DNA from 2 places in the Propioniciclava sp. MC1683 genome. Region 2 is predicted to be linked to the other one. Evidence: predicted binding sites of a transcription regulator. Region 2 holds the regulator's gene; the other holds the start of a gene.
What was found. The regulator HrcA, encoded in region 2, represses chaperone genes, less so after heat shock. The targets are predictions, from matches to a motif close to TTGGCACTCGNNNNNNNCGAGTGCCAA.
Positions count from the first base shown of each region.

Region 1: the regulator HrcA is predicted to act here: its motif matches at 4,116-4,142, upstream of groL (chaperonin GroEL).

Region 1 is NZ_JACJFX010000009.1:92,931-99,928, reverse strand. It holds gene H5397_RS08115 (M1 family metallopeptidase) at 1-478, shown strand, start outside; gene H5397_RS08110 (Cof-type HAD-IIB family hydrolase) at 483-1,346, shown strand; partial or broken gene H5397_RS18145 (multicopper oxidase domain-containing protein) at 1,458-1,862, shown strand; partial or broken gene H5397_RS18140 (multicopper oxidase domain-containing protein) at 1,927-2,154, shown strand; gene groL (chaperonin GroEL) at 2,349-3,980, opposite strand; gene H5397_RS08095 (hypothetical protein) at 4,163-4,717, shown strand; gene H5397_RS08090 (DUF3263 domain-containing protein) at 4,638-4,937, opposite strand; gene manA (mannose-6-phosphate isomerase, class I) at 5,080-6,267, shown strand; gene H5397_RS08080 (DUF808 domain-containing protein) at 6,386-6,998, shown strand, end outside.
Region 2 is NZ_JACJFX010000004.1:59,142-66,139, forward strand. It holds gene H5397_RS03565 (serine/threonine-protein kinase) at 1-389, opposite strand, end outside; gene H5397_RS03570 (FHA domain-containing protein) at 386-1,795, opposite strand; gene H5397_RS03575 (PP2C family serine/threonine-protein phosphatase) at 1,792-2,565, opposite strand; gene H5397_RS03580 (16S rRNA (uracil(1498)-N(3))-methyltransferase) at 2,677-3,423, opposite strand; gene dnaJ (molecular chaperone DnaJ) at 3,467-4,651, opposite strand; gene hrcA (heat-inducible transcriptional repressor HrcA) at 4,671-5,696, opposite strand; gene H5397_RS03595 (MBL fold metallo-hydrolase) at 5,775-6,575, shown strand; gene H5397_RS03600 (inositol monophosphatase) at 6,585-6,998, opposite strand, start outside.

The DNA of each region.
Region 1 (6,998 bases), on a different contig from region 2:
CGACGACTGGGACAACGAGCGCCTCGTCGTGCACGAACTCGCCCACCAGTGGTTCGGCAACAAGGTGACCTCCGGGCTGCTGCGCGACATCTGGCTGCACGAGGGCTTCGCCTGCTACACCGAGTGGCTGTGGTCGGAGGCCCGCGGCCTGCTGACCGCCGACGAGCGCGCGGCGCGGCACCACAAGGCGCTGCCGATGCAGCAGCAGACCACCCCGCTGGCCGACCCCGGCATGCCGGCGATGTTCGACGACTGGGTCTACAAGCGCGGCGCGCTGACCCTGCACGCGTTGCGCGTGGCGCTCGGCGACGCGGCCTTCTTCGCCGTGTGCCGTTCGTGGGTCGCCGAGCACTCGGTCGCCTCCACCACGACGTTCGTCGACCACGTGGCCCGCGTCACGGGCACCGACCAGTCCGCACTGCTGGCCATCTGGCTCGACGCGGTCAAGCTGCCGGCCTGCCCCCGGTTGCGGGCGTGACTCGATGACCCGCTCGCGCAGCCCCGAACCCGCCCGGCGGCGCCGGGCCGTCTTCCTCGACGTCGACGGCACCCTCGTCGGCTGGGACGGTCGGATCCCCGCGAGCACGGTGGAGGCCGTGCGCGGCGCCCGCGCGGCCGGCCACGCCGTGTTCGTGTGCACGGGCCGGTCGCGGGCCGAGTTGTGGCCCGACCTGCTCGACATCGGCTTCGACGGGGTGATCGGGGCCTCCGGGGCATTCGTCGCGGTGGGTGGCGAGGTGGTCGTGCACCGCGCGATCCCCGAGGACGACCTGGCCTTCGCCCTGGCCTGGTTCGACCGCCACGACACCGGCGTCGTCCTGCAGGCCGACGACGCGATCCTCGCCCCGGTCGCCATCCGCGACCGCATGCGCGCCTCGCTACCCGACCTCGGCCAGACCCCCGAGGAGTTCGCCCGGGGCTCGTTCGGCTTCATCGACCGGGTGCGCACCGACGGTGATCGCAGCGGGGTGCTGGTCACCAAGCTGGTCTACCTCGGCTGCCCGCTCCCGGTCGACGCCGTGCAGGAGGCCCTCGCGGGCCGGTTCGAGGTCGTGGCCAGCTCGGTCGAGGCCTTCGGCCCCGGCTGCGGCGAGGTCACCGTCGCCGGCCTCGACAAGGCCGCCGGCATGGTGGCCGCCCTCACCCACCTCGGCCTCGACCGCGCGGACTCCATCGCCATCGGCGACAGCTGGAACGACGTCGAACTGCTCCGCGCCGCGGGCGTCGGCATCGCGATGGGCAACGCCCCCGACGCCGTCAAGGCCATCGCCGACGAGGTCACCGGCCGCGTCGACGAGGACGGCCTGCACGCGGCCTTCGTCCGACACGGCCTCATCGGGGCCTGACCCCGCCCGACCGCCGCCCCTTTCCCGATCGGAAACGGATCCACCGCGCCGCCCCGCAACGGCGTTCACTGTGCTCATCCCACCAGCGTCACCTCGACCAAGGAGTCGCCCATGAGCACCGTGTACCGATCCCTCGCCCTCCTGATCTGCGCGCTCGTCGCCCTGCAGGCCGCCGCCCACGCGTGGGCGTCCGCCGGCCTGGTGAACTTCCTCGCCGCCGGCGGGGCACAGTACGGGCCGGTCACCCTCGCCGACGGCACGACATTCACGGGCTACACCCTGAACGGCTCCACCCCCGGGCCTACCATCCGCGCGCGGGAGGGCCAGGGCGTCGAGGTCACGCTGCGCAACGTCGACGTGCCCGCGGGCGTGACCCTGCACTGGCACGGCTACGACGTGCCGGGCGGCATGGACGGCGTCGCCGGCGTCACTCAGGACGCCGTGCAGGCCGGGGGGTCGTTCACCTACCGCTTCCCCGCCGACCAGGTGGGCACCTTCTGGTACCACTCCCACCAGGTCTCGCACGTGCAGGTCATCGGGGGCCTGTTCGGCGCGCTCGTGGTGGACGATCAACGGTCGCATGGTCCCGCACGTGCCGATGTACATGGTGAGCGAGGGCGACCGCGTGGCGATGCGGATCACCAACGCCAGCGGCGAGGCCCACCCCATGCACCTGCACGGCCACCACCTCACGGTCGTGGCCCGCAACGGGGTGCCGGCGACCGGGGCGCCCTGGGTCGTCGACAGCCTCGACGTCGGCCACGGCGAGACCTACGACGTGGTCTTCCTGGCCGACAACCCCGGCATCTGGATGGACCACTGCCACAACCTGCCCCACGCGGTGGAGGGACTGATGACCCACCTCATGGACGAGGGGGTGACGACGCCGTTCCTGCTCGGGACGGCGTCCGGGAACGAACCGGAGCGATGCCCGCGCAACGCACAGGGCGCCCCGCGTGTGCGGGACGCCCTGTGTGTGGTTCTCGACGGGGTCGAGCGTGGTCAGAAGCCCATGCCGCCCATGTCGTCGCCGCCGGCCGGCATGGCCGGCGCCTTCTCGGGCTTGTCGGCGATGACGGCCTCGGTGGTGAGGAACAGCGCCGCGATGGACGCCGCGTTCTGCAGCGCCGAGCGGGTCACCTTGGCCGGGTCGGGGATGCCCGCCTCGAGCATGTCCACGTACTCACCGGTGGCGGCGTTCAGGCCCTTGCCGGGCTCGAGGCCCGCGACCTTCTCCGCCACGACGCCGCCCTCGAGGCCGGCGTTCTCGGCGATCTGCTTCAGCGGGGCCGAGGCAGCGGTGAACACGATCTGCGCGCCGACCAGCTCGTCGCCGGACAGCTCGCCGGACACCTTCTCCTTGACCGCGGCGGCGGCCTGGAGCAGCGCGACGCCACCACCGGGGAGGATGCCCTCCTCGACGGCCGCCTTCGCGTTGCGGACGGCGTCCTCGATGCGGTGCTTGCGCTCCTTGAGCTCGACCTCGGTGGCCGCGCCGACCTTGATGACGGCCACGCCGCCGGCCAGCTTGGCGAGGCGCTCCTGCAGCTTCTCGCGGTCGTAGTCGGAGTCGGAGTTCTCGATCTCGCGGCGGATCTGGGCCACGCGGCCCTCGATCTGCTGCGCGTCGCCGGCACCGTCGACGATGGTGGTCTCGTCCTTGGTGATGCGCACCGAGCGGGCGCGGCCGAGCAGCTCGACGGTCACGGCGTCCAGCTTGAGGCCGACCTCCTCGGAGATGACCTGGCCGCCGGTCAGGATCGCGATGTCGCCCAGCATGGCCTTGCGGCGGTCGCCGAAGCCCGGGGCCTTGACGGCGACGGACTTGAAGGTGCCACGGATCTTGTTGACGATCAGGCCGGCGAGGGCCTCACCGTCGACGTCCTCGGCGATGACCAGCAGCGGCTTGCCGCCCTGCATGACCTTCTCGAGAACGGGCAGCAGGTCCTTCAGCGAGGAGACCTTGCTGTTGACGATGAGGATGTAGGGGTCGTCGAGGACGGCCTCCATGCGCTCGGCGTCGGTCACGAAGTAGGGCGAGATGTAGCCCTTGTCGAAGCGCATGCCCTCGGTGAGCTCGAGGTCGAGCCCGAAGGTGTTGCTCTCCTCGACGGTGATGACGCCTTCCTTGCCGACCTTGTCCATCGCCTCGGCGATGATGTCGCCGACCGTGGTGTCGGCGGCCGAGATGGACGCCGTGGCCGCGATCTGCTCCTTGGTGTCGACCGAGGTGGCCTGGGCGGCCAGCTCGTCGGCGATGGCGGCGACGGCCTTCTCGATGCCGCGCTTGAGGCCCATCGGGTTCGCACCGGCGGTGACGTTGCGGAGGCCCTCGCGGACCATCGCCTGCGCCACGACGGTGGCGGTGGTGGTGCCGTCACCCGCGACGTCGTCGGTCTTCTTGGCGACCTCCTTGACGAGCTCGGCCCCGATCTTCTCGAACGGGTCCTCCAGCTCGATCTCCTTGGCGATGGAGACACCGTCGTTGGTGATCGTGGGGGCGCCCCACTTCTTCTCGAGGACGACGTTGCGACCCTTCGGGCCGAGCGTCACCTTCACCGCGTCGGCGAGGGTGTTCATGCCCCGCTCGAGCCCGCGGCGGGCCTCGACGTTGAATTCAATCAGCTTTGCCACTGCGGCAGCCCTTTCGAATGTCTTTGCGTTGCCCCGGACGGTGCCCGCGACGGACGACCTGATCGGCAGGTCTCACACGGCCGGAACGTGTGGCACTCTCGACCCGAGAGTGCCAGCTACATGTTTACCAGCCGATTAGCACTCGAGACAAGCGAGTGCCATCGCGCACTAGTGTTGGCGGCATGCGTCGACGTGATCGCATCCGCCACCTCGCGAACTGGCTGAACCTGAGCACCCCGGTCGGGCTGCTGGTGGCCGGGGCCGGTGGCGCGCGGGTGCGACGCCGCCCCGACGGCATCTTCGTCGCCGAGGGCTACCGGTTCGCCTTCCCGGTCGCCGGGGCCTTCACCATCGGCGACGTGGTGACCACGGCGTCCACGATGGACCGGCTCGAGGCGCGCGTGCCGGGGGTGTACGCCCACGAGGTGCGGCACGCGTGGCAGTTCGCGGCCACGGGGGTCTGGTTCCTGCCCGCCTACCTGGTCGCGTCGGCCTGGTCGCTGGCCCGGACGGGCAGCCCGGCCCTGCGCAACCCGCTGGAGCGCCACGCCGGGCTGGTCACGGGCGGGTACGCGCACGCGGACGGGGCCCCGATCGGGGCCATCTGGATGTTCCGTGGTTCGCCCGGCTTGACGGGCGTGCGTCTCGCGCGGCCGGTCAGACGGCCGCGGCGGCCGACAGCGGGCGGGCCGAACGGCGCTGCTGGCGGCTCTCGCGCTGGCGGCGGAGGCGCTTGACCAGCAGGGTCGCGTGGGCGAGCGCCTCGGGCTTGTCGATCAGGGCGTTGAGCTCCTGGTAGTACCGCGGCACCGACAGGTCGAAGCGGCGTAGGATCGCCGCCTCCTTGCCCTCGGGGGCGAGGTGCCCGGTCGCCTCGAACGCGAGCAGGTCGGCCTCGAACGCGGTGAGGCCGGACTCGGTGGTACCGGTTTCGGTGCGGGCCAGCGCGTCGGACATGCCGACCACTGTACGCCACGAATCACAGCCGTGTCATTCGCCCTCGGTGCCTCCCTGCTTGCCCGAACCCGTCCCGCCGAGTTGAATGGACGATGGACCACTCACCCACCCTGGTCCGAGATCTGAGGAGGACCGAGAGCTGATGGAGCACCTGCGGGGCACGCTCATCCACTACCCGTGGGGCACGTTCGACACCATCCACGAGCTGCTCGGCACCGAGCCCGACGGGCGCCCCGTGGCGGAGTTCTGGCTCGGCGCGCACACCCTCGCCCCCTCGTCGCTGGCCGACGCCACGCTGGACCGGGCGCTGGCCCAGCGCCCGGAACTGCTCGGCGCGCGCAGCGTCGACGAGTTCGGCCCCTACCTGCCGTACCTGATGAAGGTCCTGTCCGCCCGCCACCCCCTGTCGCTGCAGGCGCACCCCTCCCGCGCGCTGGCCGAGGAGGGCTTCGCCGCCGAGGAGGCCGCCGGCGTCCCGTTGACCGCCCCGCAGCGGGTGTACAAGGACGACTGGCCCAAGCCCGAGATCCTCGTGGCGCTGGAGGAGTTCCACGCGCTGTGCGGGTTCCGCGACCCGTCGATCACGATCGCGTTGTTCGAGGCGCTGGAGGTGGGCCCGTCGATCGAGCGGGTCATCGGTCCCCTGCGCTCGCGCGGCGGGGAGGCCGGGCTGCAGGAGGTGTTCCTGCAGCTGCTCGCCATGAAGGAGCAGCAGGTCGACATCGTGGACGCCGTCCTGGCCGCCGCCGTCGAGCGCCGCGACGAGCCGGGCGAGCTGGGCGACTTCGCCCGCACCGCCCTCGAGCTGGACGACGTGTTCCCGCGCGACCCCGGCATCCTGGCCGCGCTCCTGCTCAACCGCGTCACCCTCCAGCCGGGCCAGGGCCTCTACACCCCGGCCGGCGTCATGCACGCCCACCTCCGGGGCACCGGCGTCGAGGTGATGGCGTCCAGCGACAACGTCATCCGCGGCGGGCTCACGACCAAGCACATCGCCGTCGACGAGCTGGTCCGGGTCGTCGACTTCGGCTGGGGCGAGCCCGAGGTGATCGACGCCACCGAGACGGCCCCCGGCGTGTTCGACTACCCCACGCACTGCCACGAGTTCGACGTCTGGCGCCTGGAGCTGGCGGCCGACGCGCCGCTGGAGCTGCCCTCCCCCGAGGGGGCCCGGATCGTCCTGGTCACCCGCGGCACGGTCGTGCTGAGCGACGAGGAGCGCACCCTCGAGCTGTCGAAGGGGGACTCCGTCTTCGTCCCCGCGACCAACCCTGCGATCACGGCGTCCGGCGACGCCCAGGTCTTCCTCGCCGCCCCCGGGCTGGCCTGACCGAGCGATCCATTCGGCCCCCGACCGGTGTCGGGCCCCGGCCGCGACCCGTGCGCGGGCTGCGGTCCTCCCCCTACTCTGGTGGACGCGCATCACCGAGCGGAGAAGGAGAGACACCATGAGCGGCGGCCTCGCAGCACTGCTGGACGACATCGCGGCGCTGGCCAAGCTGGCCGCAGCCTCGGTCGACGACGTGGCCGCGGCCGCCGGGCGCGCGGGCGCCAAGGCCGCCGGCGTCGTCATCGACGACGCGGCCGTGACCCCCCGCTACGTGACCGGCTTCAGCCCGGCGCGCGAGCTGCCGATGATCAGGACGATCGCGATCGGGTCGCTGCGCAACAAGTTCCTGTTCATCCTCCCGGCCATCCTGGTGCTGTCCCAGTTCGTGCCGTGGATCCTCACGCCCCTGCTCATGCTCGGCGGCCTGTACCTGAGCTACGAGGGCGCCGAGAAGATCTGGGAGAAGGTCTCCGGCCACGGCAAGGACAACCCCAAGAACAAGACGCCCGTCGCGCTGCAGGGCGGCGACCAGGAGAAGGGGATGACGTCGGGCGCGATCCGCACCGACTTCATCCTGTCGGCCGAGATCATGGTGATCGCGCTCAACGAGGTCGCCAACGAGCCGATCGTCTCCCGCGCCATCATCCTGGCCGTCGTCGCGCTCGCCATCACGATCGGCGTCTACGGCGTGGTCGCCCTCATCGTGAAGATGGACGACATCGGCCTCCACC
Region 2 (6,998 bases):
CCGGCCCGGTGCGCGGTCTCGACCGCTGAGCTGATCTGGATGCCGATGCGCAGCACCTCGGCGACGCTGAACCGCTCGCGCTTGGCCCGCTCGGCCAGCGAGGCCTGCGGGTAGTACATCATCACGAGGTAGGGGCGCCCCTCGGCCGTCACGCCGGCCTCGTACACCGGGACGATGTTCGGGTGCTCGAGCAGGGCCATGGCGTTGGCCTCGGCGGCGAAGCGGTCCTGGTCGGCGGTGCTGGACGCCGCGACCTTCATGACCTTCACCGCCACGCGCCGCGCCGGCATGCGCTGCTCGTAGAGGAAGACGTCGGCGTAGCCCCCGGACCCCAGCCGGCGCACGTGCGCCAGCCCGGGGATCTCCGGGGCCACCGGGGTCTGGGTCACGCACCCGCCTCGTAGGTGACGTCGAACACGCCGGCGAGCACGATGCGGGTGCCGGGCTCGATGGAGAGCTGCTCGTGGGCGCGCAGCAGGACCGGGTCGCTGCCGGGGAGCGCCACCTCGGTGCCGTTGGTCGACCCCAGGTCGCGCACCAGCACGTGCCACGCGTCGAGGCGCACCTCGAGGTGCTGGCTCGAGACGTCGCGGTCGGGGTCGTCGATGCGGACGAGGTGGGGCTGCTCCCCCGTCCAACCCTGCGGCAGGCGCGGGTTGCGGCCCAAGACGGCGCCGCGCTCGAGCGCCACCACGTCGCCGTTGGCCAGCCGGAGGACGCCGAGGCTGGGGCGGGGCACCTCGACGGGCTGCTGCCCGGTCAGGTGCGTGCCGCACACGCGGCAGGTCGTGGCGTGCACCGGGTTGGCGTGGCCGTCGGGGCACTGCACGGCCACGACGAGCGTCTCCCCGCCGGCGCCCTGCCGGAGGGCGCCCACGTCGGTCGTGTCGTAGGCCGGGGTGGGCTCGTCGGCCGGCTCCGGCTCGGGGCGGGGCTGCGGAGGCGCGGGCGGGGCGTCCTCGTCGAAGGACCACGGCAGCGCCGAGATGATGCCCTCGCCGCCGGCGGCGCCCGCTTCCTCGGGGACGGGGCCCGTCAGGGGCGAGGCCAGCGTCAGGCCGCCCGCGCCCACCGGCTCGGGCTCGCGCTCCGGGTCCGGCTCCGCCTCGGGCAGGGGCTCGGGGTCGGGCAGCACCGCGGGCTCGGGCTCCGGGTCGAGGTCGGGTTCGGGGGCCAGGTCGGGCTCGGGCGCCAGCTCCGGCTCGGGCGCGAGGTCGGGTTCCGGGGCCAGGGCGAGGTCGGGCTCGAGGGCCGCCTCGACCTCGGACGCCGGCTCCTCCTCCGCGGCGAGCTCGGGGGCCTCCTCGGGCTCGGGCTCGTCGTCGGGCTCGGGATCGGTCGCCGGCACGGGCTCGGCCGGGACGGGGAGGGGGTCGGTGCCGAAGCCGAGCGCGGAGGCGAGCACCATGCCGCCGGCCAGCGGCAGCGTGCGCGGGTCGGCGTCGGGGGTGACGAGGCGGACCCGGTCGACACCGGTCCAGGTCGACTCGGCCCAGAGCCCGCCGGGCCCCGAGGACGCCTCGTGGTCGGGCCCGACCGCGCGGCACCCGCCGCGGACGAGCACGCGCGCGCCGTCCTCGCCGAGCTCGGCCAGGCCGAAGGTCTCCACCGCGCGCAGCCCGCGGCTGACGAGCACGTCGAGCACGGCGTCCAGCGTGGGGGCGCCGCCGGCGACCACGGCCGCCACGCGGGCGACCAGCTCGTCGTCGGTGGGCAGGTCGACCAGGACGGCGAGCCGGTCTGTGGCGAAGCCGACCAGACCGCCCGGGGCGTAGGAGAACGGCCAGGCGCTCATGCGGGGACCTCCTTGGGGCGGGGGTTGGTGGTGCCGAGTTCGGGGTCGTCGCCCTCGACGTTGACCACGATCGCGGTGATGTTGTCGCGGCCGCCGCAGCGGATCGCGGCCTCGACCAGGGCCTCGGCGGCCAGGCCGGGATCGGGCGAGGCGGCGAGGATGTCGTGGATCACGGGGTCGTCCAGCTCGCCGTTGAGGCCGTCGGAGCAGACCAGGAAGCGCTCGCCGGGGGTCTGGGGCAGCAGCCACAGGTCGACCTGCGGCGCGTCGGGCTGCCCGAGGCTGCGCGTGACGATGTTGCGGGCGCGGTGCGTGCGCGCCTGCTCGGGCGTGATCACGCCCTCGAGGATGAGCTCCTCCGCCTCGGAGTGGTCGACCGTGGCGCGGGCCAGCGTGCCGTCGGCGTAGCGGTAGACCCGGCTGTCACCGACGTTGAACACCGCCCAGTGGTCGGCCCCACCCACGCTGACGACGGCGACCCCGGTGACCGTGCTGCCCAGGCCCCGGACGGCGGGGTTGGCGTGCCCGTGGGCGAGGATGCGCTCGTTGACGTCGTGCAGGGCCGCGACGAGGTCGCCGGGGCGCAGGGCGGGCCGGCCGTCGAGGGGGCGCAGCCCGTCGATGACCATGGCGCTGGCGGTGTCGCCCGCGGCGTGCCCGCCCATCCCGTCCGCGACGGCCCACAGACGCTCCCCCACCAGCACGCTGTCCTCGTTGTGGTGGCGCACGCGCCCCACGTCACTGCGGTGCCCGCTGGTGACGGTCAGCATCAGGCCAGGTCCTCCCTCGCGCCTGTCGGGGGTGCGGCGCTCGGTCGAGCATAGCTGTGGCGCCGCGCGGTCCTCGACCCGCGGACGGCACCTGGGGAGTGCTCCCCGGCCTCACTTGGGCTGGCTGACCCGCTTCTGGAAGGCCTGCAGCTGGGCCAGGGCCACCGTCCCGGCGGTCGAGGTGCGCAGGACGCCGTCGCTCAGCAGCAGCTGCCGGGCGCCGGCCGCCTCGAGGGTCGCGACCTCCTCGTCGGTCAGCCCGCCCTCGGGGCCGATGATGATCAGGACGTCGCCCTCCTCGGGCAGGTCGAAGTGACGCAGTGTCAGCTCGGCCCCCTCGTGGAGGATGAACGTGACCGCCATGGTCGGGATCAGCTCGACCAGCTCGCGCGTCGTCATCGCGGAGGTGATGATGGGCACGCGCAGGCGCCGGCTCTGCTTGGTGGCCTCGCGGGCGGTCGTCCGCCAGCGGCCCAGCTGCCGCTCCTCACGGTCGTGGGTCCACTTCACCACCGACCGGCTCGACTGCCACGGGATGATCCGGTCGATGCCGAGCTCGGTCAGCATCTCGACGGCCAGCTCGGCCCGGTCGCCCTTCGCGAGGGCCTGCACCGCGTGGTAGCGGATGGGGGCCTCGGGGCTGGTCAGCACCTCCGCCACCTCGAGGGTCACCGAGGCGCGGTCGGTCGCGGTGACCTCGCCACGCACGCCGGTCCCGGCGCCGTCGGCGACCATGATGGTCTCCCCCACCCGGATGCGGCGCACCGCAGCGGCGTGGCGTCCCTCGTCGCCGTCGACGGTCACGGTGTCGCCCACCTGCGGGGAGTGCAGGTCGGCCAGGAACAGGGCTTCGGTCATGTCTCCTCGGCTCGCTCGGGTGCTCGGCGGTGTGTCCTCGGCGTCAGTCCGCGAAGGCGTCCTTCAGGCGGCTGAAGAAGCCCTTGTTCGTGGCGCCGCGCGACACCGTCGCCGCGGGACGGGTCTCGCCGCGCGCCTCGGCCAGCTTGCGCAGGAGGTCGCGTTGGGTCTCGTCCAGCGACTGCGGTGTCTGCACCAACAGCGTAACGCCGAGGTCGCCGCGTCCGGCGCCACGCAGCCGCGGCACGCCGCGACCCGTCACGACCAGGCGCGTGCCCGACTGCGTCCCGGCCGGGACCTCCAGGCGCACGCGGGACTCCTCCTCGAGGGTGCCCTCGACGTCGGCCTCGAGCGTGTCGATCCAGACCTCGGTGCCCAGGGCCGCCGCCGTCATGGGTAGACGCGCCACCATCTCGAGGTTGTCGCCGTCGCGCTTGAAGACGTCGTGGTTGCTGACCGACAGCTCGACGTAGAGGTCGCCCGAGGGACCACCGCCGGGTCCGACCTCGCCCTGGCTGTCGAGGTGCACGCGGTTGCCGGTGCTCACGCCCGCGGGGATCTTGACGTTGATCGTCCGTGTGGAGCGCACCCTGCCCTCGCCGGAGCACTCGCCACAGGGGTGCGGGATCGTCGTGCCGTAGCCGCGGCAGGTGGGGCACGGCTGGACCGTGCGGATGTCGCCCAGGAACGAGCGCTGGACCGTCTGCACGTCGCCGGCGCCGTGGCAGGTACCGCACGTGACCGGCTCGGTGCCGTCGGCGGCACCCTTGCCCGTGCAGGTGGGGCAGATGACGGCGGTGTCGACGCGGATCGGCTTGGTCGTCCCGAACGCCGCCTCGGCCAGGGTCAGGTTGAGCCGCACGAGGGCGTCCTGCCCCTTGCGGACGCGGCTGCGCGGTCCCCGCGACCCCTGCGCGCCGAACATGGCGTCGAACAGTCCGCCGACGTCGAAACCGGCCGCCCCGCCCGGGCCGAACCCGCCGAAGCCGCCAGGGCCGAAGCCACCGCCGCCACGCATCGGGTCGCCGCCCAAGTCGTACATCTGCCGCTTCTTGTCGTCGGACAGCACGGCGTAGGCCTCGCCGATCTCCTTGAACTTCTCCGCCGAGGCGGGGTCGTCGGCCACGTCGGGGTGGTACTTCATCGCGAGCTTGCGGTACGCCTTCTTGACCTGCTCGGCAGTCGCGTCCCGGGGGACGCCCAGGACCTCGTAGTAGTCGCTCAACATGTTCCTTTGGTGTGCGGGATCAGGCTTCGGCGAGGAACCGGCCAACGTACCGTGCGACAGCGCGCACGGAGGCGATGGCCGAAGGGTAGTCCATACGGGTGGGGCCCACGATGCCCAGCGTGGCCCAGGCGCGCTCGTCGGTGCCGTAGCCCGACGCCACGACCGAGGTGGCCTGCAGCGGCGCGTAGGGGTTCTCGTGCCCGATCCGCACGGTCACGTCGGTGGGCGAGGTGGCCTCGCCCAGCAGGCGCAGCAGGACGACCTGCTCCTCCAGGGCCTCGAGCACCGGCTTGACGGTGGTCTCGAACTGGTCGCCGAACCGGGTCAGGTTGGGCACGCCGGCGACGGCGACGCGGGCGCCGGGGTCGTCGGTCACGATGTCGAGCAGGGCGGCCACGATCGTGGCCGCGAGGCCGGACGCCGCGGGCGGCAGCTGGTCGGTGAACGTGGCCAGCCGGTCGACGGCCTCGCGGGGCGTGGCCCCGACGAGCAGCTCGGCGAGCCGGCCCCGGACGAGCGCGAGGTCGTCGTCGTGCCGGTCGCCCTCGGGCGGGAGCACGACGAGGCGCTGCTCGACCGCACCGGTGGCGCTGACGCACATCACCAGGCCGCGGTCGGCGCCCAGGCGGAGCACCTCGACGTGGCGGATGACCATGCTCGACAGCACCGGGTACTGGACGATCGCGACCTGGCGGGTGATCTGCGCCAGCAGGGCCACCGTGCGGCGCACGACGTCGTCGACGTCGAGGGCACCGGCCATGAACTGGGTGATCGCGCGCTTCTCGGCCGAGGTCAGCGGCTTGACCGTGGACAGGCGGTCGACGAACAGGCGGTAGCCCTTGTCGGTGGGGATGCGCCCGGCCGAGGTGTGCGGCTGGGTGATGTAGCCCTCCTCCTCCAGCACCGCCATGTCGTTGCGCACGGTGGCCGGGGAGACGTTCAGGTTGTGCCGCTCGACGAGGGCCTTGGAGCCCACGGGCTCCTGGCTGGAGACGTAGTCGGTGACGATGGCGCGCAGGATGGCCAGCTTGCGGTCGTCCAGCACGCTCCACCTCCTTGGCACTCGACCTGACAGAGTGCCAGTCTACGCCATCGGGTCGGGCGCCCTCGCTAGGGTGGCCGGGTGGAGTACAGCCTGGGACCGTTCGTGCCCGTCGCCGACCGCGTGCACGTCGCGGTGGCCGAGCCCGAGGGGGTGAACGTCGGCCTCGTCGTGGGGTCGACCGGGGCCCTCCTCGTCGACACCGGCAGCTCCCCCGAGCAGGGCCGCGCCATCCGGGCCGCGGCCGAAGCCGTGGCCGGGGGCGTCCCCCTGACCCACGTCGTCGTCACGCACGCCCACTATGACCACGTCGGCGGCCTCGCCGCGTTCGGGGACCTGGTCACCCTCGGCCACGAGCACCTGGCCCGCGCCTGCGCGGAGGGCACCCCAGCGCCGTCGCGGACGATCGCGATGGCGTCCGCGGTCAACCTGGGCGACTGCCACGTCGAGCTGGCCCACTTCGGCCGCGGTCACACCGACCACGACGTGGTCGCCGTGGTGCCCGGGCGCAAGGTGGCCTTCCTCGGCGACCTGCTCGAGACCTCCGCCGAGCCGTCCGCCGGCACCGACTCGTGGCCCGGGGAGTGGGGCGCCTCCCTGGACTGGGTGGCCGGCATGCTGCCCCGCGACTGCGTGATCATCCCTGGGCACGGGCCGGCGCTGAACATGGACGGCGCCGGCACGCAGCGGGGCGAGATGCAGTGGCTGCACGAGCGCGCGCAGGCGCTGTACCACGCGGGCAGGGGTGCGGCCGGCGCGTGGGCTCCCGACTGGCCGTGGCCGCAGGAGCCGGCCGAGCAGTTCGTCGCGCAGGCGATCACCCGCATGCGCGAGGCCGGGCGGCCACGCCAGCGCCCGACGCTGCCGCTGATCAACCGCTGAGCGGGCCCCTCAGGGGGCGAGCCGGCGCGACGCCAGCTCCACGACCTCGGGCGAGGCCCCGACCGTCAGCATCCTCCCGGTGACCCCGGGCGCGTAGGCGCGCCCGTCGACGCACGCCGCCCCGCCCAGCTCGGTCACCATGAGCGTGCCCGCGAGGTGGTCCCAGGGGTGGATCGAGCGGTACGCCAGCCCGTGCAGCTCCCCGCGCGCGAGCGCCGGGTAGTCGATCGCGCACGAGCCGCGCGTCGGGCGCAGCCGCAGGCCGGGCGCCCGGGTGTGCCGCAGGCGCGGCCACACGGCGACCTCCCACGGGCCGGGCCCCGGGTCGAGCCGGGCCAGCGGCGTCCCGTTGCAGGTGACGCCGGCGCCGCGCTCGACGAGGTAGAGGGCGTCGTGGAGCGGCTGCCAGATCCAGCCGCGGGT